Cellvibrio sp. PSBB006: one gene and its partners. The protein of the gene in region 2 binds, or shares a complex with, the protein of the main gene of each other region. Links are inferred from orthologs where the notes say so. Each region holds a gene or a part of one and is shown on either strand. Other genes may lie near its edges.

Evidence for each region.
Region 1: the proteins of tsaD (region 2) and tsaB are in contact, whole or in part, in a solved structure (PDB 4WQ4), measured with the Escherichia coli proteins. The link is inferred for Cellvibrio sp. PSBB006 from one-to-one orthologs.
Region 3: the proteins of tsaD (region 2) and tsaE are in contact, whole or in part, in a crystal structure (PDB 6N9A), measured with the Thermotoga maritima proteins. The link is inferred for Cellvibrio sp. PSBB006 from one-to-one orthologs. Residues at the interface, in WP_004082750.1 of Thermotoga maritima: Cys10, Asp11, Arg49, His50, Leu82, Gly84, Gly135, Gly136, Glu154, Thr155, Leu156, Asp157, Asp158, Ser159, Glu162, Asp165, Lys166, Arg169, Leu170, Tyr175, Lys213, Thr214, Leu217, Tyr218, Gln221, Arg222, Asn324; in WP_004082108.1 of Thermotoga maritima: Leu37, Gly38, Lys46, Lys57, Val59, Lys60, Ser61, Thr63, Phe64, Thr65, Leu66, Met67, Val69, Pro71, Tyr82, Arg83, Leu84, Asp86, Asp88, Phe89, Asp93, Ile128, Asp130, Glu131, Arg134.

The regions. Positions count from the first base shown.
Region 1 is NZ_CP021382.1:1,314,440-1,324,481, reverse strand. The notes cover bases 3,726-6,582. They hold tsaB (tRNA (adenosine(37)-N6)-threonylcarbamoyltransferase complex dimerization subunit type 1 TsaB), read left to right. Parts: upstream 3,726-4,721; coding sequence 4,722-5,444; downstream 5,445-6,582. Other genes in these bases: CBR65_RS05435 (M18 family aminopeptidase), read left to right, coding at 5,484-6,582; CBR65_RS05445 (hypothetical protein), read left to right, coding at 3,726-4,490. Also shown: CBR65_RS05470 (shikimate kinase), read left to right, coding at 1-109; CBR65_RS05465 (SMP-30/gluconolactonase/LRE family protein), read left to right, coding at 276-1,217; CBR65_RS05460 (Lrp/AsnC family transcriptional regulator), read right to left, coding at 1,278-1,748; CBR65_RS05455 (type 1 pili tip component), read right to left, coding at 2,051-2,380; adk (adenylate kinase), read left to right, coding at 2,695-3,351; more of CBR65_RS05445, read left to right, coding at 3,696-3,725; more of CBR65_RS05435, read left to right, coding at 6,583-6,809; CBR65_RS05425 (cyclic nucleotide-binding domain-containing protein), read left to right, coding at 7,035-8,057; CBR65_RS05420 (DUF3524 domain-containing protein), read left to right, coding at 8,066-9,169; CBR65_RS05415 (DNA-3-methyladenine glycosylase 2 family protein), read left to right, coding at 9,285-10,042. UniProt on the Escherichia coli protein: Required for the formation of a threonylcarbamoyl group on adenosine at position 37 (t(6)A37) in tRNAs that read codons beginning with adenine.
Region 2 is NZ_CP021382.1:4,544,648-4,554,740, forward strand. The notes cover bases 2,029-4,936. They hold tsaD (tRNA (adenosine(37)-N6)-threonylcarbamoyltransferase complex transferase subunit TsaD), read left to right. Parts: upstream 2,029-2,917; coding sequence 2,918-3,955; downstream 3,956-4,936. Other genes in these bases: CBR65_RS18930 (GatB/YqeY domain-containing protein), read right to left, coding at 2,029-2,444; rpsU (30S ribosomal protein S21), read right to left, coding at 2,511-2,726; folB (dihydroneopterin aldolase), read left to right, coding at 3,959-4,318; folK (2-amino-4-hydroxy-6-hydroxymethyldihydropteridine diphosphokinase), read left to right, coding at 4,315-4,830; CBR65_RS18955 (Hsp20/alpha crystallin family protein), read right to left, coding at 4,886-4,936. In the rest of the region: dnaG (DNA primase), read right to left, coding at 1-1,931; more of CBR65_RS18930, read right to left, coding at 1,989-2,028; more of CBR65_RS18955, read right to left, coding at 4,937-5,305; CBR65_RS18960 (magnesium transporter CorA family protein), read right to left, coding at 5,512-6,477; CBR65_RS18965 (RimK family protein), read right to left, coding at 6,496-7,989; CBR65_RS18970 (pteridine reductase), read right to left, coding at 8,121-8,894; CBR65_RS18975 (multifunctional CCA addition/repair protein), read right to left, coding at 8,901-10,093.
Region 3 is NZ_CP021382.1:4,003,590-4,013,686, reverse strand. Bases 1,497-4,408 are described here. They hold tsaE (tRNA (adenosine(37)-N6)-threonylcarbamoyltransferase complex ATPase subunit type 1 TsaE), read right to left. Parts: upstream 3,234-4,408; coding sequence 2,760-3,233; downstream 1,497-2,759. Other genes in these bases: CBR65_RS16655 (NAD(P)H-hydrate dehydratase), read right to left, coding at 3,267-4,408; traF (conjugal transfer protein TraF), read left to right, coding at 1,497-2,763. In the rest of the region: CBR65_RS16670 (N-acetylmuramoyl-L-alanine amidase), read right to left, coding at 1-975; more of traF, read left to right, coding at 1,417-1,496; more of CBR65_RS16655, read right to left, coding at 4,409-4,784; CBR65_RS16650 (DUF1631 family protein), read left to right, coding at 4,981-6,792; CBR65_RS16645 (PilZ domain-containing protein), read left to right, coding at 6,879-7,247; tRNA epoxyqueuosine(34) reductase QueG, read left to right, coding at 7,351-8,490; CBR65_RS16635 (2-hydroxyacid dehydrogenase), read left to right, coding at 8,577-9,566; CBR65_RS16630 (HAD-IC family P-type ATPase), read left to right, coding at 9,570-10,097. UniProt on the Escherichia coli protein: Required for the formation of a threonylcarbamoyl group on adenosine at position 37 (t(6)A37) in tRNAs that read codons beginning with adenine.

The DNA of each region.
Region 1 (10,042 bases), 3.2 Mb from region 2 along the record:
TCAACAGTTTGCGAACATAACGATTTCCTGTGGAGACAAAACGCAGGGTCAAATCCTGCAAGAAATTATCTACGAAGAGGCCGAAGCCTTTGCCGAGATGGATGCGTGAAATATTCAACTGAAACGGGAGTATCAAACTCCCGGAAACTTACTTAACTTCACTTTTCTTGTTTTCCTTTCCCTCTACCACATCTGTTTTCTCCCTTCGCTTTGATTTATCCTCCTTTACGCTTTACATCGCTGTTTATTAAAACTTCCAATAAGGGGTAAAACCTGTGACAAGAAAATATTCCAGGGCAATGGTTATTGCAGTAGCGTCGGTCATGGCTACGGCATGTGAAACGGCAAAAATTGAACCGTCATCGGTATCCCCGCACACGGCTTTATATGTGGCTCGGGATTACGTGGGGGATGGTGTCTTTACGCAAGGCATTGAAGGCCCGGCAATTGGGCCGGATGGTCATCTATACGCGGTAAATTTTGCGCGAGAGGGCACTATTGGTCGCGTGACGGTGAATGATGATGGATCAGGACAGGCGGAACTGTTTGTTGAGCTGCCGAAGGGTAGCACTGGTAATGGTATACGCTTTGACCGATCCGGCAATATGTATGTTGCTGACTATGTTGGCCACAATGTGTTGCGAATCGATATGAACACGCGTGCAGTTTCTGTGTTTGCCCACAATGCTGCGATGAATCAGCCTAATGACATTGCCATTAGCGCAACAGGTAGGCTGTATGCCAGCGACCCTAAATGGGCAGATAATTCCGGTCAACTCTGGCGCATTGATCAGGATGGCACGACCAGCTTGTTGGAGGCCAATATGGGCACCACCAACGGTGTTGAAGTCAGTACCGATGAAAAGCATCTTTACGTTAATGAAAGTGTTCAACGCAAAGTGTGGGTTTACGATCTCCTGCCTGACGGAGGCGTGACCAATAAACGACTGTTGATTGAATTTGCTGATCACGGACTGGATGGAATGCGCTGCGACAGTGAGGGCAATTTGTATATTGCGCGTTATGGTGCGGGTGTTGTAGCGGTAGTCTCGCCGACAGGAAAGTTATTACGGGAGATTCAGCTGAAAGGTCAGAAACCTACCAATGTGGCATTTGGTGGTGAGGATGGCAAAACCCTGTATGTCACATTGCAGGAGCGCGGGGCTATTGAAACTTTCCGTGTTGAGAATCCAGGTCGCGCATATCAATTGCGATAATAAACGGATGGGATCAGGGCACAGGTGTGCCCTGATTTTTAAGCGATTGTCATCCTATTTCTACAGTGGCAGTTGCGTTGAATACTTTACCTGCCGCAATGCAAACGTCGAATGAATGGAGCCGACATGGGGTAAATGCAGCAAGGTTTTCTTCAGCAAGCTCTCATAATGCCCAACGCTTTCAACCACAATTTGCAGAAGATAATCCTGATCGCCGCTGGTAGCGTGGCATTCAGTGATTTCGGTTACCGGCATAAGACCCGCCTCAAATGCTGCAAACGCAGATTCCGTTCGATCCTTGAGTGTGACCTGGGCATGCACGGTCACATTCAAATCCAGCATGCTTGCATCAAGCAAGGTGACCTTTCCGCGAATGACGCCTTCTGACTCCAATCGCTTCAGTCGTCGCCAACAGGGCGTATGGGAAAGACCAATCAGGTTGCCCAGATCGGCCATGGAGTAATCCGCGTTCTCTTGAAGAGCACGAAGGATCTTACGGTCAAATTCATCAAGTTCCACAGAGTTTTTCATTTAGTATTATCCTATTATTTGTGGATTATGTAGTTCTCTCACCTAAAATTCTTGGGGTATTAGTTAAAACATCATTATTGTAGGACCAAGTGCTAGCGATGATCAATTGCTATAGCACTATCATTTGCTCGGTGATAAAAAAACGCGGTACGGTACCGGGATTTTCAGTGCCGGGATAAGCAAATCATGGAATGGGAAATAAAAGGGATAGGTAAATGAAGAGGTAAAGAGCAGGTTCAGCCTGCCCCTCAAGACAGGCTGCAGAATATCGGCCCCGATAATCGAGTGCCTGCTGAATCGGATCAGGAAACTTCCTGAATCCTCGTCATGTGTTTATGGGTGAGTTCCAGGAATTTAGGTGTTGGCCCCAAATCTTCATATATAGGATCTCCCATTTCATCTTCACTGATGACGCGCGAACCCTTTACATAGGGCATGGCACCTTCCAGGTCACTGAGTGCTGCGGATAAAAGATCAGTAATCAATTGTTCAAGTGTGCGTTTGGGGTACATCTCGCTCAGCGCTGCCAGTTTGGCTGCATCTTCAACCGGGAGGCGCACCGTATAGGTATTAGGTGTTAGTTTGCCGCTTGCTGTTTGATTCCATTGATGAACCAGTCCGCTGACTTTCATAAATAACAACCTCATGTATGGTGAAACTGCAAAAGCATCTCGCTGATTGATGCTTCTTATAAGTTATAGCTCAAACTTGCCCGTTTTACTGTTGGACAGCGCTCGTTGTCCAGATGCCGGTCAAAATAACAAAATCTATTTAAATCAAAGGTTTAACTTCAGAGTGAGACCGAAGTCACAGGGCATATTGTGATTGCCCGGCCGGGCGTGTATCGTAACGCCTTTTTTGTTTGCCCCTTTTTGCAGTTGTTTGCCGACGAACCGGCCGACAGTCGAGCGACGGGCATGACCATAATACTAAGGAGCAATCCGTAATGAGAATCATACTTTTGGGTGCGCCGGGCGCGGGTAAGGGGACACAAGCGAAGCTGATCATGGAGAAGTTCGGCATCCCGCAAATCTCTACCGGAGATATGTTGCGTGCTGCGGTAAAAGCTGGCACATCACTCGGATTACAAGCGAAAGATATTATGGCAGCAGGCGGACTGGTTTCCGATGATCTGATTATTGCGCTGGTAAAAGAACGCATCAGCTCCAGTGATTGTGCCAATGGGTTTTTATTTGATGGTTTCCCCCGCACGATACCCCAGGCAGAAGCACTGCTGGATGCAGGTGTGAATATTGATTACGTCATTGAAATTGATGTGCCCGATGAAGAAATTGTAGAGCGACTCAGCGGTCGCCGCGTTCATGAAGCTTCGGGCCGTGTTTATCATGTGATTCACAATGCCCCCAAACGTGAAGGCCTGGATGATGTAACTGGCGAGCCCTTGGTGCAGCGCCCGGATGATCAGGAAGATACCGTGCGTAAACGTTTGCAGGTTTATCACCAACAAACCAAACCTCTGGTGGGCTTTTATCAAAGCCTGGCTGATGAAGGGAATACTAGCGCGCCGAAATATACGCGTATTTCCGGTGTGGGCAGTGTAGATTCAATAAGAGAACAATTATTTTCTGTATTAATTCCCTGATTTTTCATTTTCTGCTTAACAACAGGCTCCTGCGGGAGCCTGTTTTGTTTCTGCCTTCCGTAATATTCTCATGTTGAGAGAGCCCGCAAGTAAAATTTGTCGCATTTTTGCTGCATAGCAAATGAAGATCGCTACTTTGTAAGCGAGCACCAATATTTCGTAGAGTGAATGCCTTAAAGATTTTCTTTCTCTTGGAAAATTTTTCTGTTGCGTTAATTTTTTTCATTTTTTTATGTGAATTAGGTAATAAAATCAGGTAAAAACTAAAAAAGATCAAAATATATGCTATCGTTCATGTTGCTAGTGCTGTAAAAACAACTTTTTACAAACTTGGAGAGATCAACATGGCGAGAAGAGTCATTAAAAAATCTGTGTCGAAATCAGCAAGAAAAACCACTTCCGCAAAATCCACCCCTAAGCGCACCGCTCCAAAAGCAGTTGATCCAGCGGTAATGAAAGCCCAAACCCTGGTTACAAGCTTGCAAAAAGATGTTCAAGCTCAAGCAAAAGCAGTTGCTGCAGCAAGAAAGGCTTCCGTCACCGCGAAAAACAAAGCCAAAAAATCTGGCACAGCTGCTGATAAACGATCCGCAAAATCTGCTGCAGCGGCATTGGCCAAATTATCTGGCTCAACAAAAGTGACACGCGCAAAATTGGCAGATGCCCGTAGTACATTGGCAAAAACCAAGACATTGAGTGCCGCGAAAGCAGTAGAAGAGGCTGCAAAAGCCAAAATAGCCGCAATGCAAGACAAATTAGCCGCCAAAGCTGATGCAGATCTGGCGAAAGCGGTAAAAGCGTTTGAGGCAAAATGGAAAAAAGCGCGCGCTGCGGCCAATGCGAAAAAAGTGAGAGCGGCTAATAAGAAGCTAGCTGCCCGCACTAAAGCTGCTGCTAAAAAGGCAAAAGCCAAGGTCGCCAAAGTGGAACGCAAGATGGCGGTAAAAACCAAGGCAGCTACAGCGCCCAAGCGGACCACGAGGAAAAAAGCTGCAGCCCGTAAACCGGCTGTTAAAAAGACTACAGTTAGAAAGACCGCGGCAAAGAAAACGCCAGTAAAAAAAGCGCCGGCGAGAAAACCAGCCGCAAAAAAAGCGGGGCGGGCGAGAAAAGCAGGTCGGCCGGCCAAAGCCAAATAGCTTTTTTATAATGTAGCTTTTTATGACGTAGTTTTGCCGAAGTAGTGATTAACGAAGTAACTTTTCGTGCTTACGGTTCTGATCATGTTCAGACCCTGAAATATTGGGTCATCTGCCCGCAAAAATCCTCTGTAGCTTGGCTGCAGGGGATTTTTTCTGCCTGTATAAACTTCATGGGACAAAAATCTGGCAAAATAACGGCCCTTGCTCATGAGTTGGCGATGCTGTTCTATGAAGAAAATTCTTGCTCTTGATTCATCATCGGATGCTTGTTCAGTTGCACTGATATGTGATGGTGTTGTGACCGGGCTGTTTGAAATGGCAGCCAAAAGTCACACCCAGCGCCTCTTGCCCATGGTCGATGAAGTCCTGCATCAAGCCGGTTGCGATAAGCGTGAATTGGATGCGATAGCCTTCGGACGTGGCCCGGGATCTTTTACCGGACTGCGTATATGTCTCGGTGTTGTGCAGGGATTGGCGTTTGGTTTGCAAGTACCGGTTATCCCCGTATCGACACTGGCCGCTATGGCTGCCGGATACTATCGTGCTGTGGCGGGTGACGCTAAGACGCACCAGAATCCTGTATTGGTCGCACTTGATGCACGCATGAACGAAGTCTATTGGGGATTGTTTCAGTTTAATCCGCATAGCCGTTTACCGACCGCGCTTACCGCCGAATTCGTGATGCCTCCAGCCAATGTTTTACGTCAGGATCAAGTCAAGCTTTCTTGCCATCAAATGACTGGTTTGGGGCCTGGCTGGCATTATGAGGATTTGCAACAACTCTCACCCCTTGTGCTTGACATGTCGGCCTATCCCGATGCAGCAGATATGGCGCTGATGGCTGATGAGCTGTTAGCGCGTGGCGAATCTGTATCTGCCATGGACGCGCAACCGGTCTATCTGCGTGATGAAGTATCCTGGCAAAAGCGGCAACGAATTCGTACCGAATAACTACCACGGCGATCAGACGAAAAAGTAGGTGTAGTGATCATGACAATGCATAACCAAAATCAATTCAATCAAGGGCTGTTGGCGTTTTTGCAAGTATCTCCCACGCCTTTCCATGCAACTGCCTGGATGGCCCAGCAACTGCAACAAGCCGGTTTTATTGCGCTCAATGAAGGTGATGCATGGCAGTTGGAAAGTGGCCAACGTTATGTGGTGACGCGCAACGATTCTTCCCTTATTGCCTTTGTCTACGGTAAACAACCGCTGCTGGAAACCGGCATTCGTATGGTGGGCGCGCACACCGATAGCCCTTGCTTGAAGGTGAAACCGCAACCTGAATTAAATCGTCGCGGTTATTTTCAATTGGGTGTGGAAGTATATGGTGGTGCGCTATTAGCGCCCTGGTTTGATCGCGATTTATCGCTGGCAGGGCGGGTTACCTACCGCGATCAATCCCACACTATTCGTAGCGTGTTGATTAATTATGTTGAGCCCGTGGCGACCATTCCCAGTCTGGCGATTCATCTGGATCGCGAAGTAAATCGCAATCGCAGTATCAACGCACAAAAAGATATTGTGCCGCTGCTACTCCAATTACGTGAGAAGGACACCCAAACGCCGGATTTTCGCACCCTGCTGTTGGCCCACATACAGCGCGAATATCCGCAGCTGACGGCAACGCAGGTGTTGGATTACGAAATCAGTCTATACGATACACAAGCGCCCGCATTGATAGGTTTACAACAGGATTTTCTTGCCAGCGCCCGGCTGGACAACTTGCTGAGTTGTTATATCGGCTTGCAGGCATTACTTCACGGCGACCCAGACGTAAGCAGTCTGTTGATCTGTACCGACCACGAAGAGATCGGCAGCACCTCAACCTGTGGGGCGCGGGGACCGATGTTGCAACAGTTTCTGGAGCGATTGATAGTGGATGTGGATACTCGGGTGCGCGTCCTGGATCGCTCCTTGATGGTCTCAGCGGATAATGCCCACGGCATCCATCCCAACTTCAGTGACCGTCATGATGAAAACCACGGCCCTTTGCTGAATCATGGACCGGTAATCAAGGTCAACGCCAATCAACGCTACGCGACCAACAGCGAGACAAGTGCAATATTCCGCTTTTTGTGTGAGCAGGCCCAGGTGCCGGTGCAGAGCTTTGTATCGCGCACGGATATGGAATGCGGTAGCACCATCGGTCCGTTGACAGCGGCAGAAGTCGGCGTCAAAACTCTGGACGTCGGTGTTCCGACTTTCGGCATGCATTCGGTCCGCGAACTGGCGGGTAGTCTTGATGCCTGGTACCTTTACCGCGTATTAACGGGCCTCTACCAATACACCAGGGCACCCGGTCTGTTTCATTAACAATTCTTGATGTCTGCGAAGCAAGATGGCGCGAGGCTAGTCATTGCGCCATTTCTTACGCCTTTTGTCGCGTTTGTCAGCCATTTATCCTGTGAACCACTCCCAAGTGTTGACAAGAAAACTCCCCCCTGAAACAGCGCAGTGACTATAATTACCAACCCACACACCCGTGTCGGCGGGTCCACGTCCGTGAGAGAAATTGCACAACAAGAGTAGTCCTGATCCATGACCAATACGATTAGTCACGACATCCTGCGCGTTTTTACGCCGTTTGATACCTTGAACCCGGAGTATCTGGACAAGGTGACCGAGAAAGCCAGCGTGCGCGAATTCCCCAAAGGCACCATGGTGTTTAAACGGGGTAAGGAACTGGAAGAAGCCTTTTACCTGATCGAAGGACATGTTGATCTGATTGATGCCCAATTTGTTATTACCTCGGTAGATCCCAGAAGTGATTCGCGCCGATTGCCACTCAGCGGCAGTTCGCCCACGCAAGTTTCCGCCATGACCAAGTCGCCGGTGAAACTGCTCTGTGTTGAGCGGGATTTTCTCGATCTGGTGATGGCCTGGAGTGAAAGCGGTGAAGATCCGTCCACAGTGTCCGAAGACGACAATGACTGGATGTCTTACCTCTTACAAGCGCCGCTCTTCGCCAAGATACCGCCGGGTAATATTCGCCAGTTATTTTCGCGTTTTACGGAGCAGAAGGTGACCGCCGACGAGGTGGTTGTGAAGGAGGGCGAACGCGGCGAATTATTCTATGTAGTGAAAACCGGCAGCGCGACGGTCGTGGACGCCAGCGGTAAAATTCTCGCGGCATTGCGTCCGGGTGATTATTTCGGTGAAGAAGCATTGGTGGGTGACACTACACGCAACGCAACAGTAAAGATGCTCACGCCTGGCAAATTAATGTGTTTGCAGAAAGAAGATTTTAAAGCGCTGTTACACGAACCCGTCACGCGTTTTATTACTGCCGAAGAATTGCGCGAGCGCCAGAAAGACATTCCACCCTATCAATTGCTCGATGTACGTCTGGCGGTTGAGCGACGCTTCCAGCATGTACCCGGCAGCCGCAACATTCCCTTGGGCAGTCTGCGCAGAACACTGGCGGAACTGGATTCGCATATGACTTACATTGTCACCGACGATGCCGGTCGCCGCAGTGATGTGGCGGCGCAGTTATTGAACCAGGCGGGGTTTGATACATACATTCTTAAACACGCCGATCAACATTACAGCGGCCTGTAATTTTCTCAGTGAAAATTCTGCTGCTGTCTGCCTACGATGCCGCCAGCCATCAACGCTGGCGGCAGGAACTCGAAGAATATTTCCCTGAACATCAATGGACTCAATTGAGTTTGCCGCCGCGTTATTTCAGTTGGCGTGTGCGCGGCAACAGTTTGAGTTGGGCATTTTCACAGCGCGAACTATTGTCCCAAACCTATGATGTATTAATTGCTACCTCGATGGTGGATTTGTCATCGCTGCGCGGTTTTGTTCCTGAACTCGCGCGCATTCCCACCCTGATTTATTTTCATGAAAACCAGTTTGCGTATCCGCCGGGTGAGGATCAGTCACTCAGTGTCGAACCGCAAATTACCTCGATATACAGCGCACTTTGCGCGGACAACATCATCTTTAACTCCGCCTTCAATCGCGATTCTTTTTTAGCGGGTGCCGAAACACTGTTGCGCCGTTTGCCGGATCATGTACCGCTGCATGTCATGCATGAATTATCGGCGCGTAGCCAGGTGGTGCCGGTGCCATTACGCAACGATTATTTTGTGGCGCCGGCACAGCGATCGTCGAGGCCATCGTTGATATGGAACCATCGCTGGGAATATGACAAAGGCCCCGAACGCCTGCTGGCGATGTTGCGTTACTGGTTTTCGGCGGGTGAGAACCCACCGATTACTGTGCATGTGGTGGGTCAGCAATTTCGTCAACAGCCACCGGTATTTACTGAGATCAAGGATCTTTTATTAGCGCAGGATTCGTTGGGCGAATGGGGCTTTGTGAAAGATGCCGGTCGTTATCGACAGCTGCTGCAAGAAAGTCACATTGCCGTCTCGACAGCAGTACACGATTTCCAGGGACTGGCTGTGCTGGAAGCGGTGGCGGCCGGTTGTGTACCTTTGGTGCCGGCACGTCAGGCATATCCGGAATGGTTTGGCCCGGAGGCTTGTTATCCATCGTTATTGGAAGATGTTGAGGGCGAGGGCAAAGCCATGGCGGGACGGCTTCGGCATCTTGTGCAGCAAATCATATCCGGTGAGAAGCTGCTGGCACCGGATCTCAGCCATTTGTCCTGGTCGGGTCTGCGGTTGCGTTATAAAAACCTGTTGGAGTTTTGCTCTTAAGGCTAACGGCATGAGCGCCAATCAGAAAATCGTTCAGCGGTCAGTGCCGAAAATGGCCAGTGCTTTGTGCGTTTATCGCTAGAATGGTCGTCATCCACGGCAAGAGCATTTAGTGATGACCGTATCTCTCAACAACAGCGATCTCAACAACACCGATTACCAGCGCGCTCGCCTGACCCGCGATGCCCGTTTTGACGGGTTGTTCTTCATCGCTGTCAAAACCACGGGCATTTTCTGCCGCCCTGTGTGCCCGGTAGTTCCGCCGTTGGAGAACAATGTCGAATACTTCGAACACGCCGCGTTGGCTGCGCAAGCGGGTTATCGCCCGTGCCTGCGCTGCCGTCCGGACAGTGCGCCGGGCTCCTGTGCCTGGCGCGGCACCGATACAACATTTACCCGCGCGCTGGCATTGCTGGAGGCGGGTGATTTGAATTCCGGTGGCTTACCGACGCTGGCTGCGCGGCTGGGCATTGGTGATCGTTATCTGCGTCGTCTGTTTCAGGAGCGCCTCGGCATGTCACCCAAGGCCTATGCCTTGTTTACGCAAGTGATGTTCGCCAAGAAGCTGCTTCACGAAACCTCACTCAGTGTCACCGATATTGCCGATGCGGCGGGTTTTAACAGCCTGCGCCGGTTTAACGATGCCTTTCGCAAACAGCTGCAAATGTCACCCTCTGCTATTCGTCGATCGCGCAAAGAGTTACCGGAACTGAAGCTTTCACTTGCCTACCGGCCGCCGCTCAATTGGTCGCTGATGCTGGACTTCTGGCGCAAGCGCTGTGTGCGCAGCATCGAGTGGGTCAATGGCGACAGCTACGGTCGAACCTTTGTGTTGCACAATCCAGCCGGCGATCAGGCACGCGGTTATTTTGA
Region 2 (10,093 bases):
AGTTTTTCCATCAGTTGAGCGGTTTTTTTTGCACTTTCCTGTTTGCGCAATTTTTCCATGCAGTCGCAAAACGCGGTGGTTGTGTCGTAATCCGCCTTGGGCGGCTTGTCCTGTCGGACCTGGGTAATAGCACTCGTGGCTTGCAGCAAATCATGGCCAGCAATGGCGGCCAGCTTTTCAGTGTTTTCTGTACCGTAAGCACCTAGCCAATAACCGAGGATATGCGACAGGTTGTAGTGGCTGCGTTCGTGCAGGAGTTTCAATAGACGACCCAATATCTGGATGTCGCTGTCGTCGCAGCCCAGCCAGCCATCGTGATCCGCTTCGCTGGTGGCGAGTTCCGGGTGGGTGAGCAGCAGGGCGATGGCCTTCCGCGCAGGCGGCATCAGGTATTTGCTCGGTGTATGGGCTTGCAACTCCGGCTGATAATCCTGCTTCCCGATACGACGCGGCTGCCGGTCGACGTAATAACCGTCGTAATCTGGCGGCGGCGTTTGTTGGGCAAAATAATCATCCTCGTATTCAGGGTAATCCGGCTCAATCGGTGGTTGAGCTGGATGGTTCGGATTTGCAGCCGGTTTGGCTTCCGCTTTGATTGGGGCTGGCGTGGGCAGGGGTTCCGGCTCTGCCTGGCTGATTAAATCCCGCAATACATTGCGGCTAAGCCCGGTGCGTGTCGCCAGGTTTTCAAACATCAACTCGCGGAATACGCCTTTCGGTAAGCGATCCAGCAGTGGGGCAGCACGTTTACTGAAGCTGGCGCGGCCCTCCATCGTGCGGATATTCAAGCCTTCGGCCACCGCATCAAATAAATAATCTTCCAGTGGTACGGCAAGCTCTACCAGCCGCTCAAACTTTTCCGGTCCGATTTGGCGCACCAGTGTATCCGGGTCTTCGCCCTCGGGGAGGAACAGGAATTTAACCTGGCGGCCGTCTTTCATGGATGAGAGTGAATTTTCCAGCGCGCGATGTGCGGCGGTACGGCCGGCGTTGTCACCATCAAAGCAGAACACGACTTCATTGGTGTGGCGGAAGGCGCGGTCCAGATGATCTTCGCCGCAGGCGGTGCCCAGGGTGGCGACGGCATAACGGATGCCAAATTGTGCCAGGCTGACCACGTCCATATAACCTTCAACCACCAGCAGGCGTGGCAGCTCGCGGTAAGCGAGGCGTGCTTCATAAAGCCCGTACAGCTCCTGGCCTTTATGAAATATCGGTGTTTCCGGTGAGTTGAGGTATTTGGGCTTGTCGTTGCCCAACACCCGACCGCCAAAGCCAATCACCCGGCCACGCGTATCGCGGATGGGAAACATAATGCGGTGGCGGAAGCGGTCGTAAACGCGCTTCTCGTCCTGATTATGGATCAGCATCCCGCCTTCAATCAGCAGGTGTTTGTCCTCGTCAGTCTCGGCCAGGGATTTAAGCAGATTGTCCCACCCGGGTGGCGCAAAACCTACGCCGTATTCTTTGGCGATCTTGCCGTCGAGGCCGCGACCTTTCAGGTAGTTAACAGCCATTTGCTTGCTGGGGTGCTGGCGCAGTTGGTTTTGATAAAAGCTGCTGGATTTCTCCAACAAGCTATAGATGCTACGTTTCTCCTGCTCGCGCTGTGCCTGGGCTTCGCTCTGCACTTCGCGCGGTACTTCAACGCCGACCAGTCGTGCCAGTTGCTCCACAGATTCCGGGAAGCTGAGCCGCTCAAAATCCATGATAAAGCCAAGGGCGTTGCCGCTGGCGCCACAGCCGAAGCAATAGTAGAACTGCTTTTCCGGGCTGACGGTAAAGGATGGGGTTTTTTCTTCGTGGAAGGGGCAGCAGGCGCTGTAGTTTTTGCCGGTTTTTTTAAGCTTAACGCGATGGTCAACTACCTCGACGATATCGACGCGGTCGAGCAATGTGTCGATAAAGCTTTGGGGGATTAGTCCGGCCATAAAGAGTCGCGGGGGTTGAGTGATGAGTTGCTAGTATAAGCAACTGACGCTCGGTTGTTAGCGGCTCAGTTGTTCTTTCAGTAATTTACTGACTGCACCCATGTCGGCGCGGCCTTGCACTTGCGGTTTGATCAGCGCCATGGCTTTGCCCATATCGCGCATGTCAGTCACGCCGGCATCGCGAACGGCTTGGGTAACAATCGCCGACAACTCCTCATTGCTGAGAGCAGCGGGCATGAATTCCTGGATTTGGGAGACTTCGTAGGCTTCCTGGGCGGCAAGCTCTTCACGCCCGGCGGCTCGGTATTGCTGCTCTGAGTCGCGGCGCTGCTTGATCATCTTGTCCAGCACCGCCAGTGCACGCGCGTCTTCTACTTCAATACGCTCGTCAACTTCGATGCGCTTGAATTCGGACATAACTAAACGCAACACCGCCACGCGCTCTTTCTCTTTCGCGCGCATGGCGTTCTTCAAGGCATCATTGATGCTGTCTCTCAGTGCTGTGTTTGCCATGGGATAACCTGTAGCAGAACGACACGGAATCCGGTTCAGTACCGGATTGAAACCAAGGCCCGGGAATTAATACAGGCGGGTAAACTTCTTGGATTCGCGTTGCACTTTCTTAGCGTGGCGCTTAACCGCAGCAGCAGCGTTACGCTTGCGTACTGTCGTGGGCTTCTCGTAGCACTCGCGAGCGCGTACGTCAGCCAGGATGCCAGCTTTTTCACAAGCGCGCTTGAAGCGGCGCAGAGCAACGTCGAAAGGTTCGTTTTCTTTAAGTTTTACTGAAGGCATGTTGTTACCTTTGATGTCTTAATTCATCCTCTGGTGCAGGGTCGCAAACCAGGGAACCTGAGGGGCGCAGATTCTATACACTTCTTATTACCGGCGCAACCGTCGCTCTGGACCTATGTTAAATACTTACTGGCGCCTGAGTCAGAGCGCCTTTATCATACGCCACCCCTGTATATATAGATGGTAGAGCGATGCGCGTACTTGGGATTGAAACCTCCTGCGATGAAACCGGAATTGCTGTTTACGACAGCGAGCGCGGCTTGCTGGGCCATGCGCTCTATAGCCAGATTGACCTGCACGCCGAATACGGCGGCGTGGTGCCGGAACTGGCCTCGCGCGATCACGTACGCAAGATTCTGCCGCTGATTGATCAAGTGATGGCTGAGAGCCAAACCCTACCCCGGGATATCCAGGGTATTGCCTACACCTCCGGTCCCGGCCTGATCGGTGCTTTGATGGTGGGGGCTTCGGTTGGCCGGGCGCTCGCTTATGCCTGGGATGTCCCCGCTATCGGTGTGCATCATATGGAAGGGCATTTGCTTGCGCCGATGCTGGAAGAAAATCCCCCTGCGTTTCCGTTTGTGGCGCTGTTGGTTTCCGGCGGGCATACCCAACTGGTCAAGGTCGATGCCATCGGCTGTTACGAATTGCTCGGCGAATCGCTGGATGATGCGGCCGGCGAAGCGTTTGATAAAGCGGCCAAGATGCTCGACCTGGATTATCCCGGTGGCCCGCACGTAGCGCGTTTGGCTGAGCGGGGTGTTTCCGGGCGTTTCGAATTTCCTCGGCCCATGGTTGATCGGCCGGGGCTGGACTTCAGCTTCAGCGGTTTGAAAACCTATACCTTGAATACTGTGGCCGCTCATGCACAGGCGGACGGTTTACCCGACGATCAAACCTGCGCGGACATTGCCTGCGCGTTTCAGGATGCCGTAGTGAGCACGCTGGTGATTAAATGTCGCCGGGCGCTGGAACAAACCGGTATGAAAACCCTGGTGATTGCCGGCGGCGTCTCCGCGAATAAAAAACTACGTCAGGAGCTGGAAATTGCCTTGGCGAAAATTCAAGCCAAGGTCTTCTACGCACGCCACGAATTTTGCACCGACAACGGCGCCATGATTGCTTACGCCGGTTGCCAGCGGTTACTGGCGGGACAATCGGAATCGCTCGCGGTCAATGTGCGTGCTCGCTGGCCACTCAACACGCTATCGCCTCTCGCTACGGATTGATTCATGGATATTGTTTACATCAGAGATTTACACATCGACACCATCATCGGCATCTACGATTGGGAGCGCCAGGTGCGCCAAACGGTGAGTATTGATTTGGAGATGGCCACGGACATTCGCCAGGCCGCCGCAACCGATGATATTCAATATGCATTGAACTACAAAGCCGTGTCCAAACGCGTTATAGCCTATGTCGAAAACCGCAACGCGTTATTGGTGGAGTCGCTGGCAGAAGAAGTGGCGCAGATTGTGCGCGATGAATTTAATGTGCCCTGGTTGCGCTTGCGCTTGAGTAAACCCGGCGCTATTCGCGGCGCGCGCGATGTCGGTTTGGTTATCGAGCGTGGGGCGAAACCGCAATGATTAAGGTCTACCTCGGCTTGGGCAGCAACATTCATCGCCATCAACATATCGCGGCAGCACTGGATGCCTTGCATGACACCTTTGGTGAATTAAACATCTCCACCGTTTACGAAAGTAAATCGGTCGGCTTTAACGGCAGTAATTTTTTCAATCTGGTGGTGGGCGTTCAGACAGCGCTGTCGATTCCGGAGCTGTCAAAGGTGCTAAAAAAAATCGAAGATGACAACGGCCGCTGCCGGCAAGGTCCAAAGTTCAGCCCTCGGACTTTGGATATCGATATTCTCTCTTACGGTAATTTTGTCGGGGTTGAGAATGGCATCGCGTTGCCACGCGCTGAGGTTATTCAAAATGCCTTTGTGTTGCTGCCGTTGGCAGATATCGCTGCCGAAGAGTTTCATCCTGAACTGCAGAAGACATACTCAGCTTTATGGCAGGCTTATGATAAAGCCTCGCAATCATTATGGCCGGTAGATTTTTATTGGAAAGGGCAAAAAATTTCTCACGCCAGATAAGTTAGAAAGCCTCTCCTTCCTTTGCTTGGAGAGGCTGCAGCATAAGTCAACGCAATTAATGAATTTCAATCCGATGGCTCGATGGCAATGATGACTCCACTTTAGGAACCAGTAATGTCAAAACCCCATCCTTGAATTTGGCATCAATGTCGCTTTCCTTGACTGCCGAGCCTAAATCAAAACTGCGTATAAACTTGCCATAGCGTCTTTCCTGGCGAATAACTTTTCCGTCTCTCTCGTCCTTGCTTTCTTGCCGTGTCTCGGCGGCTATTGAAAGCATTCCATTTTCCAGGGTCAATTGGATATCTTTTTTGTCTACGCCGGGTAATTCGGCTGTAATTTCAAAACGATCCTTTTTTTCATTAATATCCACGCGAGGTGAAAAGGATACTCCTGCACCGCTTCTTAGCGGCGTCCAAAAGTTTTCGAGTAATTGGTCTACGTCAAAAAGTGAGTTGCGCGGTATAAGACTCATAAACAACCTCCGATGTGATGGCTAATTAGCCGGGATCTGGGGATGGGTGGATTATGAGCGCATTGTCAGATGGGTATTTGATTTAGAACAATGAATGATTGCTTTTTGGGTGCGGACAATCATTTTTAATGATCGCTTCCATCGTAAATTTAGAAAGCCGCGCCAAGTCACAAAGGCTTTTAATGCTTTAGTGCTTTTAGGGGTTTTCAAAGCCACTTTTTATAAGCAAACCAACCAAAACCGGCTGCGACCAGTAACATGGTTCCCCATGCATAAAAATAGCCGTATTGCATCCGCAGTTCAGGCATGTTTTCGAAGTTCATGCCGTAGATGCCGGCAATAAAGGTGAGGGGGACAAAGATTGCCGTAATAACGGTCAACACCTTCATGGTGTTGTTTAGCATGTGTGAAGAAATGGAAAGATAACCTTCAATCAGGTCGCCGCAGATTTCATAGTACATCGTGCACAAGCCATGTAAGCGTTCGCAACGTTCGAATAAATCCTGTAGCGCGTGCTCGATGTCGCCATCCTCATCAATCCATGCCTGGGGAATGTTTTTCAGTAAGTTCGTGGCGAGGCGTTCGTGATAACTGAAGATACGTTTTAGTTTGCGCAAACGGGATTTGTAGGCGATCAGTTCGCGCATGGTTTCGTCGTTGGGCCGTTCCTGCATGCAATCTTCCAGCTCATTCAGGTTGGGCTCAAAAGCAAGGATGGCTTCCAGGTAGCGCCCCACGGAATAGTGCATCGCGCTGATGGCAATCAGTGCAGGACTCCGGAGTAAATTATCTTTGGCGGCCATCTCCCACCCATGACGCACGCCGGTGGATGGCCGCGGATGACAACTGATGACGGAACGCTCGCCGACAAACAGGGCAATCGTCATCTGCTCAATCGTCAGATCTTCGTTAAATTGGGTAATGCCGCGATATAAAATTAATGTATGGTCTTCGAACGCTTCTGTTTTGGGCGGGTGACGAAAACGTTGTACATCTTCAATCGCCAGCGGGTGGCAGTCGAGTGACTCAAGCATCCTGCGCTCGTCTTCCAGTGATTCGCCTTCCAGATCAATCCAGATATAAGCGCCGGCGTCGGCCTGCCAGAGAGGGATTTGTTCCGCGCCTCCCTGCGTTAGCGTTCCTTCTGCCGTCAGCAGTTGAGTTTTAATCATCGTGTTTTCCTTATAGCGTTAAATCGACAACTCTTCTTTCAGGTGGCGAATCTTCTGTACACGGTGAATAAATTCTTGCAGGATCATATGGTAAAGCTCATCACCGATAAATTCATCTTCTACCCCTGCATCAATACTGGGGTTGTCGTTGATCTCGATAACCACCACCCGATCTTTCAATTGCTTCAGGTCAACACCGTAAAGCCCGTTGCCGATCATGCTGGCTGCTTTAATGGCTGTGCTGATTACCGCCTTGGGTACTTCATAGGTCGGCATGGTGACAAAGCCACCGGACGGGTCAGTTTTGTTATTGTGATCGTAGATTTGCCAGTGATCGCGTGCCATAAAATACTTGCACGCATACAAGGGCTTGCCATTCAGTACGCCGACGCGCCAATCGAAATCGGTATAAACAAATTCCTGTGCAAGCAGCAAGGCAGAGTGTTTCAGTAATTCGGCCACACCTTGATCCAGCGCGGCGCGATCAGCGGCTTTAACCATGCCGCGCGAAAATGAACCATCAGGAATTTTCAGAATCAGGGGAAAGCCCAGTTCATCCGCGATTTTATCGAGAATCACTGGCGACTGATTGGAGATCAAGCGCGTCTTGGGTGTTGGAATCCCGCGCGTAGCAAACAGATCGGCCAGATAAACTTTGTTGGTGCAACGAATGATGGATTGTGGATCATCCATCACTGCCAGCCCTTCCGCTTCGGCACGGCAGGCAAATTGAAATGTGTGATGATTGATGTTGGTTGTTTCGCGGATAAACAACATGTCGTATTCCGGCAACTTGCGAATATCCTTGCGCCCGATAAAGTCCACCTGTATTCCGAGTTTGCTGCCGATCTTGACAAACTTCTTTAATGCTTTGTCATCGCTGGGCGGCAAGGGATCGTCAGGACTAACCAGGATGGCCATGTCGTAGCGGCTGATCTTCTGCGCCTTTTGCTTGCGCCACAGTTGCGCACTGAAGTGATCGAGCGCGTTGGCAAAGGCTTCCTGTTCCGCGTCCTGTTTCAAGCTGTGTAGGGCGGTCACCTTTAAGCTGCTTACTCGCCAACTGCCATCCCATTCCAGTTCCGCGCGCATAATGGGGCAGGGTTGCTGCTCAAAAAGTTCGCGCGCCAGTTTTTGCAGCTCCGGTACACTGCTTTCGCCAAAGAATATCCAAAAAGCCAGTTTCGGTTCTTCGCGCGACGCCAGTTTTTTCAGGAATTTTTCAGATTGGCTGTGTAAGTGTTCCTGAATAATTGCGAAGGAGTGCTGGTTGCGCAGATCGTTGAGTGTCTTGACCGAAGGAATAACCGAATGCCCGCGTGCCTCAGCTAGTAGTGAACAATAATAGCCTTTGCTCAGGTAGCCGAATTTACGACACAGGTTGATGACGCGGGTACGGTTGGTTTTGGTGGTGCTGAGTTGCAGATAATTGTCGAAAGTGATGACATGCTCGCTGGGAAAATAGGGCGCCCAGTCCTGTTCAGATTCAACCACAATTAACAGACGCGACATTGAGAATTTAACCTCTCCATTAAAAATCTATGCTGTTTAGCTTAGCGGCTTTTAGCGTGGCTGCCAGTGTCTCAATCAGTTTTATTCTGTATTGGCGTTCACATTCTTTGGTGTTGCGTAAGTTGCGTAAGTTAATGACTGAGACTGCGACCGCCATCCACAGTAATGATTTGACCGGTGATGTAGGGCGCGTCCTGAACCAGGAACTTAACAGTTCGGGCGATATCATCAGGACCGCCGCTGCGCGCCAGCGGAACTTTTTGCAGTATGTCCTGTTGCTTTGATTCATCCGGAGCATTTTCCTGTTCTGGCCACAGTATGGCGCCCGGTGCAATGCCGTTGACCCGCACCCGGGGAGCGAGTTCCCGCGCGAGGGATTTGGTGAGCATCACATTGCCCGCTTTGGCTGCACAGTAAATCGGATGCTGTTTGAGTGGACGGTCAGCATGAATATCGGCAATGTTAATGATGCAACCTCCGCGCTGCTGCAATTCCGGCGCAAACGCCTGGGCAAGAAAAAACGGTGCTTTCAGATTGCTGTTCATCAAATCGTTCCACTGCGATTCGCTGGCATCCGCTAACGGCGTTGGAAAAAAACTGGATGCATTATTCACGAGCACATCGAGGCGCTGCCATTGCTGTAAAACCTTATGGGCCAGTTGCTGAATCTCTGCAAGATGGTTTAAATCTGCCGCGAGCGCAATCACTGAATTCGGGTGTTGTTCATTCAGCTTATTCGCGAGTGACCTGGCATCAGCAGCCGAGTGGCGATAATGCAGCACGATGTTGTACCCAGCGTTATGCAAGGTTTCCGCAATTGCGGCACCAATGCGTCGCGCACCACCGGTGATCAGCGCGACGGGCCGTGAAGAAGAATTTGATTGAATAGATGAATGATCTTGCATAATTCTTTAGTCTTTTATCTGGCTGCGCATGTCATGAATTTTGGCTAACCGCTGCTGATCCAGTTCGTCACCAAAGGCTTTACCTGTTAACCCTTTTGCTGTAATGGCTTTGAGATCAATCGACTGGCAAGCCCGTAGAATTTCGCGTACATAATTCGCTTGTGGATAATCTGCCAAGGTGGTGTTGTCGCTGCGGGCGATCGCTTCGCAACACAGCAGAAAATTGTCGAAACGTTGCGGACGTCGAAAGGCATCGGTGCGCACGAGTAAGTTTAATAAAACGTCCGGTTCCAGTTCGCGTGCGTTGTGGCTGCGGGCGTGAAACTCTGCCACGATTAAAGCTAATTCTCGATAATCTTTCGGTGCTGCAATACGTTCGCAAAGATGGTGTATTGCAGAGGACTTATGCAAACTGTCATCTGCTGCTCCGCTGTGCTCATTCAACGGATGCAGCAAGGTGGCAAAGCGAGCAATGGCTTCAGGACTGAGTCGGCTTGCCTGTTGCAAACTCACCAATGCATGCGAACCGGCATTGTTATCTTTCTGTGAAGCATTATTCATATCTTGATGGATAGGAACAGAAAACAGCCGATCCAGTTCAGGCAGGACACACGCAAGCGCCCCGCAGTCGCGCAGAACGTGAATAAAAATATCCGGCGACCTTTCTCCCAGTGCGCGTTGCGTCTCCTTCCAGACTCGCTCCGCCACCAGATGATTTGCTTCACCGCTGACAACCATTGCATGCATCAACGCCAGGGTTTCTTGTGCAACCCGAAAGCCCAGGTGATGATAACGGGCGGCAAAACGGGCGATACGCAGAATGCGTACCGGGTCTTCCGCAAAGGCGGGGGAAACATGACGGAGGATTTTTTGTTCCAGGTCCCGCCGGCCGTTGTAGGGATCAATGATATTGCCTTGCTCGTCTTCAGCGATGGCATTGATGGTGAGATCCCGGCGGCGCAGATCCTCTTCCAGCGTAATGTCTTCCGCGCAATAAAAGGTAAAGCCAGCGTAACCGTGACCGGTCTTACGTTCTGTGCGCGCCAGCGCATATTCTTCGCGGGTTTGTGGATGCAGGAAGACAGGGAAGTCTTTGCCAACGGGGATGAACCCTTGCTCTTCCATGGTCTTCGGGTTGGCACCGACTATAACCCAATCTTTTTCGCTGGACGGGTAGCCAAGTAATTTGTCACGGACGG
Region 3 (10,097 bases), 540 kb from region 2 along the record:
AAAACCCGCTTGTTCAACATGACGCTTATGCAAGCGTGCAATATTGCCCATGGAATTCAATACATGGTTGCCCACTTGCAAACTGGAGTTGAGCGTCGCCGTCATGGACAAATCAACCAACACCCCCGCCAATATTTCATCTTTGTCTTCCAAACTGATGCCGCCCACACCGCCGATTAAATCCGCTTCGTTTTCCCGTTGCGCAAGAAACCGGGCCGTCTCACTGGTGGCACCATGACGCGACAGGGCAAATACCGATGCGCCGCGTGCCGAGGCTTTATGAAACGCATCAGCATGGATGGACACAAATAAATCAGCTTGCATATTGCGTGCGATATCGCGGCGTTTTTTGAGCGGAATAAAATAATCCCCGGTACGCACCAGTTTTGCAGTGAATCCGCGTTCGGCATTGATGGCAGCGACGAGCGCTTTACTGATAGCAAGCGTGACATCTTTTTCGCGCAGACGTTTGGGACCGATAGCGCCCGGATCTTCACCGCCGTGACCGGCATCTACCGCAATAATGATATCCCGCTCACCTGATACCGACGCCTGGGTTTTAATAGCAGCCTGGGGAGAAACTGCCTGCACCGGTACATCATTCGTCGCTGGTGTGGTGGGCGGCGGCGCGACTGACGTTGATGCGGCGGCGGTTTGCTCCGGCACGATGTCGTAAAGATCCAACACCAGCCGATCGCTGTTACCGGCGAAAGGTTTAAGTAAAAAACTGCGCGGCTGCACCTTGGCTTTCAGATCGAACACGATACGAATATCGGTCTGGTTTTGTACGGCCGTACGAATCTGGGCAACCGGTGTATCCGCCAGGGGCAATTCGTTAGGGTCTGCCTTTAATGCCGCACCGGGAATATCAAGCACCAGGCGTTCGGGATTCGCCAAAGGCGCGATGATATGATCCACGGGTCCACTGAGGTCGAGCACGATGCGCGTATGATCCGGCGCACGCCAGATGCGCATACCTTCGATAACCGCCGCACTGGCGAAAGGGGACAGGAACACCAGACCCACACAAAGCAGGCCGAATAGCGGGGATAAGGTTCTGGTAATGCTCTGCAACAACGCTTTACTCTCTGGCTATTATGGTGGGAAGCGAGCTTCCCCTGTGACAACATGAATACTAAAAGGGTCACTGACAGGGTGCCTGCACCCCGAGCCACTGCGGCAAAACCTGGTAAAAGTATAGGCCAAGGTTGACAGAATTTAATCACCTGCCGCAAATGCGATCACTCTACCCAATCAAGGTGCACAGCTCCAGCAAAAAATACGTTCACAGCAGAGCAAACTAACTCCCATAAGTGTGAATACCTTGTCAGCAAGATTTCCATAAAAGCACCTATACTGCTGGAGGTCTGTTTCGTAACCCACTTTTTACCGATTTTCCGCCACGGGATTATTACCATGTATGTCTTTCGTCCTTTTTCAGCCAGACATTTGGCCTGTCTTTCTTGCGGGCTGTTATCCCTCGGCGCTGTGCCGGCGAGCGCGGTGAATTACGGCATTTACGATGCGCGCGGTCTGGCGATGGGCGGCGCGGCAGTCGCTGCGGGCAATACCGCGCAGGCCCAGTTTTATAATCCGGCTCTCCTGTCTTTTCACGATGAAGACGAAGACGATTCACGGGATGGCCGCATCATATTTCCCCACATCGTGGCTCAATTTTCCGAGACGGTTGAGACCGCACTTGAAGCGGCGGATGACGAACTGGACGATCAATTACGCACGGCCGTCAATAATTTCAATGCGACTCCTAATACAGAAAACGCCGGCGCGGTCGCCGGTGTATCCCGCGATCTGACTGATTTACTCGACCAGCTGGGTAATCAGGATCTGAACCTGGATGCCTTTGTCGGCTTTTCCGTGAGTGAACCGAGCAAACGCGAAGGCGGTGCTTTTTTCTTTGGCGTGCGCGCACTGGGTGCCGGGCGTGCAGACATCGATGAAGCCGATAGGGAATTGTTGAATCAATATATTGAAGCCATGGACGCAGTCGCCGCGGGCGGCGACATTGGCAGTGTCAACCCGGCGTTGCTCGACGAGAACGGCAACCTGCGCGATCCGGTGGATGAGCTAACCTCCAGCGGCGATGTCAGTGCCTTGACTATCGCTGAATGGGGCGTGTCCGTGGCCAAAGAGTTCGACGTTGATGGCCACGATATTTCCTTCGGCATCACCCCCAAGTTGCAACGCGTGGACGCCTATCGCGATACCGTTGATGTCAGCAGCGGCATCACCAGCAGTGACGATGGCGAAAGGCGCTTCTCGGATTCACAGAAAACCCACATCACCGTGAATGCCGATGTGGGTATCGCCGCACTGATTGAAGATCATTACCGCCTGAGCGTCGCGGTGAAAGATGTGATCGCCAAGGAGTTCAGCACCACGCCCCAAATTGATCCGGAAACCGGCGAGCCTCTGCCCGCACAAATCATTCAGCTCAAACCCCGCGCGCGCCTGGGTTTTGCCTATGTGACCGATGTGTTGACCATCGGAGTGGACTTTGACCTGCGTGAATCCACACCGCTGGCCAATGAAGCACCGTCAAAGGATTTAAGTCTGGGGATCGAATACATCGCCTTCAAACGCCTGGCGTTACGGGCGGGCTATCGGGAAGATCAAACCAACTTCCGTTCCAGCGTGGCGTCTGCCGGCATCGGTTATCAATGGGGTCGGGCAGTGTTCGAGTTGGGCTATGCCACCAGCAGTGAATATGAAGCGGGTAGCTTGCAATTTGGCTGGGCGTTCTAGAGTCGCTGCAACAAGGCTTCGCCCACTGGCGTCAGGGCGCGGATGCCGATGCGCCGCCCAAGCCCCTCCACCTTGACCTCAATCTGCCAATCCGGCGCCGGCAGCACCCCGGCTCCGCGCGCAGGCCATTCAATTAGGCAAATACTGCGTTCATCAAAGTAATCGCGAATTCCCATGTATTCCAGCTCCTCCGGATCGCCCAAGCGATAGAGGTCGAAGTGATACACCGTCCGCGCCGGGAATTCATAGGCTTCCACCAAGGTATAAGTCGGACTCTTCACCGCGCCGGTGTGGCCGAATGCCCGCAGGATGCCGCGCGATAAGGTAGTCTTGCCCGCGCCCAGATCACCCACCAGAAATACGGTAGCCGCGCCGGGCTCAGCGGCGAGGGCATGCCCCCATTGCTCACCCAAGGCGACCATGTCGGTTTCGTTATCGATGTACCAGGTTTTGTTGATGGATTCGTTCACGCCGGGGATTGCCTCATCGCGTCGCGCAGAGCATTAATGATCGCTGAGCAGTTGGCACAGGTAGGGAATCAAATCCGTGGCCAGCAAACCGCGCTGCCCGACTTCATCCGCCGCCAGGTCTGCCGCCGTAGCATGCAGGCATGCACCCAGGCGCGCGGCGTCCGCCACTGTCATTCCCTGGGCGATCAAACCTCCGAGGATACCGCTCAGCACATCGCCCATACCACCCGTAGCCATGCCGGGATTGCCCGCCGTTACCACCCCGATACTGCCTGCCTCTGCCGCAACCAGACTGCCAGCACCCTTGAGGATTACGGCACCACCATAGCGTTTTTGTATCGCCTTGACGGAAGCAAAGCGATCCTGCTGGATATCGGCAGTATTCATACCTAACAAGCGCGCCGCTTCGCCGGGATGGGGGGTAAGCAACCAGCTATCACGACGGGTGTTTTCCGGCACTACCCGGCCAGCGGCAAGAATATTCAGCGCATCGGCGTCCAGCACCAGTGGCAAACCGCTTTTCACCGCTTGCTGCAACATCTGCTCTGACCAGGGCGAACGTCCCAGACCGGGTCCAACCACCAGTACAGTGGGGCGCGCTAACCAAGGCTCCAGCTCCTGCCCGGATACCACACCGCAGGCCATGACCTCGGGGCGGCGCGCCAGAATGGCGGGAATATGTTCCGGGCGGGTGGCGATACTGACCAAGCCCGCACCGGTGCGCGCGGCTGCTTCTGCAGCCATCAGTGCGGCACCGCCATAACCGGTGTCGCCACCGATGACCATCACATGGCCGAAGTCGCCTTTATGCGCATCCGCCGCGCGGGGGGCGAGCGTGTTTAACAAAGCGGTTAATTCCAGTTGCTCTGCCGATCCAGTCTGGGTTTGCAGGATATCCGCCGGCACCGCGAGCGCTGCCAGCACCACTTTCCCGCAGAACGCCGGACCCCGTCCGGTCAACAGGCCGCGCTTGGTGCCGATAAAGGTCACCGTTACATCCGCCTTGACGGCACAACCATGTACCGCACCGTTATCAGCATTCAGCCCGGATGGAAGATCCACCGCGACAACCGGCAAACCACAACTATTAATCTGGTTGATCGCTTGTTCAAAAGGGGCGCGCACAACGCCAGTCAAACCGATGCCCAGGAGTGCGTCCACGACAACGCCTTCTACGGGAACAGCAGCCTGCTCAAACGGTGTAATGGCCACGCCCTCCTGACAGGCAAAGTCATAAGCCAGACGGGCATCACCGGCCAGTTTGTCGAGGGCGCCGACCTGGATCACCTGCACCGGCAAACGCCGCTGGGCCGCCAGGGCAGCTACCACATAACCATCGCCTGCGTTATTACCGGCGCCACAGTACACCGTCAACAAACTCACGTCGGGGTAGGTCTGCTGTACCACATCAAAGACGGCGCGACCGGCGCGCTTCATCAACTGGATACCGGGGGTACCGGCAGCAATAGCGGCCTGATCCAGTGCGCGGACCTCGGCAGCGCTGTAGAGCGTCGAAGGAAAAGGCGTCTTATCGAGGGTGGTTAATATCATGGTGGTCTCGGTGCGTAAGCGGCGGTCGTTTCCGAAAAAATGAGCCGTCGGGAAAAAGTGGGCGGATTATACGCAACTTGGTACCCACTCTGGAAATCTCAGAATTACGCCACTTTGCTCACCACCAAATATTCGCAATGCGGCCATCCATTCACTATATTCACAAGGCGTTATTTGCCTTTCAGCAGCGAGAGTTATGCCTACGACCTTCAATCTTCAAGACCTGCTCAAGGGTGATGCAGCGCAACTGCAATCCCTGTTCGACACGGCGGCGCTTACTTTACCGCAGGCGCCCGGATTAACGCTGTGCAATGACCTGCCCCACGCCATCGCGCTGATTCAGCCAGCGATAAATCCCGCCGAATCGTTAGCCAAGCAATTACCGGCACTGCTTGCCGTGCATCAGCTCGCCCTTGCACCCGCCTTATTGTTGCGTGTGATGGTGGCCGACAAACTGGTACACACCCTGTTCAGCGGTCTGGACAACACGCTGCAACAGGAACTGAACAAGATGGCCCTGCCGTTGATCCGTGCTATCGCACAGGACGACACGCTTTACAGCAACGCGCAACAGCCCGTGCGCCAGCTTCTGAGCGAGGTGAGTCAACAGGGTTACACCTGGTACCCGCGCGACGCCAAGCCCCACCAACAGTTTTTGGAAAAATGCCAGCAGCTGGTCGAGGCGGTTCGACAGGACACCACCGAACCGGCGCTACTTGCAGCCATAAAACAGTTTCGCCAATGGACCGATGCCGAAGACAAGCGCGCGCGTATGCTGGAGACGCGCTTGTGTGAAACCGAAGTCGCCCATCTGCGGTTATTGGCCGCCGAATGTCAGGTGCTGGATTTGCTTAATCGTTCTCTGGCAGGGAAGACTCTGCCCACCGCACTGGTTGAGCAATTGCCGATCCTGAAAAGCACGCTGCAACATTGCCTGATCAATGACGGCGCTCAGGCGCCCTTCTGGAAAGCCTGGCAACGCAACCTGCCAATTCTCGGCACGGTTTTTTGTACCGGTGACGACGTGGATGAGCAACAACTCTACCGCGACATTCCGCAACTGCTGAACGAACTGGAACGCAATCTGCATCTACATCAACAACGCGACACTGGCGACCACTATCAGGATTTTGTCGATAACCTCGGCCAACACCTGATGCTGGCGATTCAGAAAAAGCCGCTGGAATGTAGCACCGTCGGCGCCTTTGCCTACCCGGAAGGCTACACCGACAATCACACGCGCGTGACCAGTGCCGTACTCCAACAAGCGCAAACGATTGAAACCGGTGACTGGATTGTGCTGTACGGTGAGGATGGCCAACCACTGCGTTGCAAGCTGGCATTGAAGCTGCCGGATGTGGATCAACTCTTGTTTGTAGATCGTTCCGGGCGCAAAGTGACCGTCAAAAATCTGAAAGATTTTTCGTTGTGTTTATCAACCGGTGTTGCACACAAACTGAAAGCCGTCCCGGTGGATGAGGTTATCGTCAGTGCGCTGAAACAACTGATTGCCCTGGGCGACAAACACGCTGAACAATATCGCCAGGAAGCCGAGCGCCAGCAAGCACAAGTGGCGGCGGAAAAACAGGCGGCGGCAGAGAAAGCCCTGGCCGAAGCACGCAGGCTGGCCGCAGAAAAACACCAGCGAACGCTCGCGGAACAGGCTGCCGCAACACAACGCAAGGCAGAGAAAAAAGCCGCACTCGCCGCCGAACAGTTAGCGCGTGAACAAGCGGCAACGGAGTTGGTTAATACCTTGAACGTCGGTGCCTGGGTAGAAATTATTGAGCCGGATAAACCGGCCTTGCGCTGCAAGTTATCGGTCATCATCAGTTCCACCGGCAAATATATTTTTGTTGATCAGGTGGGGCGCAAGGCGGCAGAGCTGCATCGCGAACAATTGTTTGACGGCATCAAGACACAACAGATTCAGGTCATCAGCAAAGGCGATAAGTTTGAAGATCAACTGGTAAAAGTGATTCGCGGTTTGCGCAAGGATATTTCCTAGCACGCGTTGATAGTCGCACCAGATTCAAATCTGAGTATCACCATCAAGAATACCTAACATAAAAATGTTACCCATACGGTGTAAGCATGAATAACAGACAGCAGGATAAACGGCAGGAATCGCGCCTCACCACTGAGGAAACCGTGTTTATCGAATTGACCTCCGCTGAACCCGGTGTCGAAATACCGCCGGATATTGTGATCAGCAACAGCGTCGATCTCTCAGCCAATGGCTTGCGCGTCACCGTTGACCGGAACCTGGTGATTGGCAGCATCCTGCGCGCCTGCGTGCAATTCCGCGATTCACCACAGCGTTATTTACTGGTTACCGAGGTGAAGTGGTGCAGGCCCCACGAACGCGCCGGGGAATTTATTGCCGGTTTAGCGTTATTTGAATCGGAGGGAACGGATATTCAATCCTGGAAGGAATTGATTGCAGAGCGGTTTAGTGATTAGTCGGTCGAATTAGCCGCAGGCGTAATCCGACACAAAGCCCCCCAAAAACAACCTGTCATTCTCTGGCACAATGTGACCATCATCGACTACACCTTTCCGACCCATGATTGACAGCATCGACTTTGCGCAACTCGCCGCCGACATCAAGCGTTGGGGGCGGGAGTTGGGATTTCAGCAGGTGGGTATTACCGATATCGACCTTAGCCATGAAGAGTCGCGCTTACAAGATTGGCTCGCGCAAGGCTACCAGGGCACCATGGCCTGGCTGGCGGCCCACGGCAATAAACGGTCGCGCCCGGCAGAACTGGTGCCCGGCACGGTGCGCGTAATCTCGGTGCGCATGAATTACCTGCCCGGCGATACGCAACAAATCCGTATCCTCAAAGATCCCACCAAGGCTTACATTTCCCGTTACACCCTCGGGCGCGATTATCACAAGCTGATCCGCAAGCGGCTCGGTCAATTGGCGCAACGTATTGATGCCGCGCTACCGGCAGATTTTCCCGGCAAAGGCGAGGTGCAGAACCGCGCGTTTGTGGACAGCGCACCGGTGATGGAGCGGCCCCTGGCAGAAAAAGCCGGACTGGGCTGGACGGGCAAACACACGCTGATCCTCAATAGCGAAGCCGGCAGCTGGTTTTTCCTCGGCGAGATTTTTACCTTCCTGCCATTACCGGTGGACCAACCGGATCAACCCAACCGCTGCGGCGACTGTACAGCCTGTCTCAAAGTGTGCCCCACGGATGCGTTTCCCCAGCCCTATGTGCTCGATGCGCGCCGCTGCATTTCCTACCTCACCATCGAAAATCCCGGCGCGATTCCGGAAGAGTTCCGCGAGCCGATGGGTAACCGCGTATTCGGTTGCGATGACTGCCAGGCTATTTGCCCCTGGAATAAATACGCGCAACCGACGCAGGAGACGGCATTCCTGCCGCGTCACGGTTTGGCGGACAGCGACCTGCTGACGCTGTTTAACTGGACCGAAGCGGAGTTTCTGACCTATACCGAAGGCTCCGCCATCCGCCGCGTCGGTTATGAAGGTTGGCTGCGCAATTTGGCGGTTGGCCTGGGCAATGCGCCCAGCGATCCACAAATCATCTCCGCCCTGGAACGGAAGCGCCCGCAGGTATCGGTCATGGTGCAGGAGCATATCGATTGGGCGCTGGCGCAACAGGCACAGCCGCGTCGGCGCCGCAAACGCAAGATTCATGCGTCAGCTATCCATACTCAGCCGCCAAAATAACCCCGGTGCACCGCTTATTTGTTCTGCATCAATAATGGGATAACCAGTTGCTCTAGACTCACCCGAGGTCTTGCCTGGAGCTTCCTATGAAAATTGCCGTTTTCAGCAGCAAAGCTTATGACATTGAATATTTATCAGCGGCCAATACCCAGGGCCACACGCTGGTATTTCACGAAACTGCCTTGAACGAACAAAGCGCATTGCTGGCCCAGGGGTGCAACGCCGTGTGCTGTTTCGTGAATGACACGCTGGATTCTTCCACCCTCCACGCGCTGGCCGCCCAAGGAGTCCGCCTTATTGCCTTGCGCTGTGCCGGCTTTAATCAGGTGGATCTGGCGGCGGCTACATCGCTCGAACTGACCATTGCACGGGTGCCCGAATACTCGCCCCACGCCGTGGCGGAACATGCGTTAGGGTTGATGTTGATGCTTAATCGTCACCTGCATCGCGCCCATCATCGTGTGCGTGAAAACGACTTCTCCCTGAATGGCCTGCTCGGTTTCGATCTGTACAACAAGACTGTCGCTATCATCGGCACCGGCAAGATCGGTGAAGTGCTTGCCAACATCATGCTGGGCATCGGCTGCCGTGTGATCGCATACGACCCGGTGGTTAACCGAACCCTGAGCGCGCGCGGCGTCAACTATCTGCCACTGAACGAGATTTGGCCGAACGCCGATATTATTTCCCTGCATTGCCCACTGGTGCCCGCTACACATCACCTGATTAACACCGAGACGGTGGCGGCGATGAAAGATGGCGTCATGCTTATCAATACCGGGCGCGGCGGGCTGATTGATACCCGCGCGGTGATTGCAGGCCTGAAGTCGCGCAAGATCGGCTACCTCGGATTGGACGTGTACGAAGAGGAGGCCAAATTATTCTTCGAAGATTATTCCAACAACCTGCTGCAGGACGATGTCTTCGCCCGCCTGCTCACCTTCCCCAACGTGGTTATTACCGGCCATCAGGCGTTTTTTACGCGCGAAGCACTGGCGGCTATCGCCCGGGTTACGCTCGCCAATATCACGCATTTTGAACACGGCGAGCTGGATCAGATTTGCTGTGTGAGCTGACCGATGAATCGCCAACCAACTCCGGAACTACCTCCGCACGCACCGGACCTCCACCACGCTCACGCCCAGACGCCAGCACAATTGTTCGCGCTCCTGACGTCCGGCGAGGCTGGTTTGTCCGCCGGCGAGGCCCAGCGTCGGCGCATTCTCTGGGGTGAAAACCACCTGCCAACCAGCGCGCCCACGCCGGCCTGGCTGCGTTGGACTCGCCAACTGCACAACCTGTTTATTTATGTCTTGCTGACCAGCGCCCTGATCAGTGCGTTCATCCAGCATTGGGTAGATGCGGGGGTCATTCTCGCGGTGGTGATCATCAATGCGACCATCGGATTCGTGCAGGAAGGTAAGGCTGAAGCGGCCCTGCGCAGCATCTTGCGCCTGAGTAAAAGCCAATGTCTGGTGTTGCGCGGTGGCAAGACATTTACCCTCGACAGCCAATTGCTGGTGCCGGGCGATGTGGTGCTTCTCCAGGCCGGTGATCGGGTACCGGCAGACATGCGGCTGATTTACTGCAAGGAGCTGCGCTGTGAT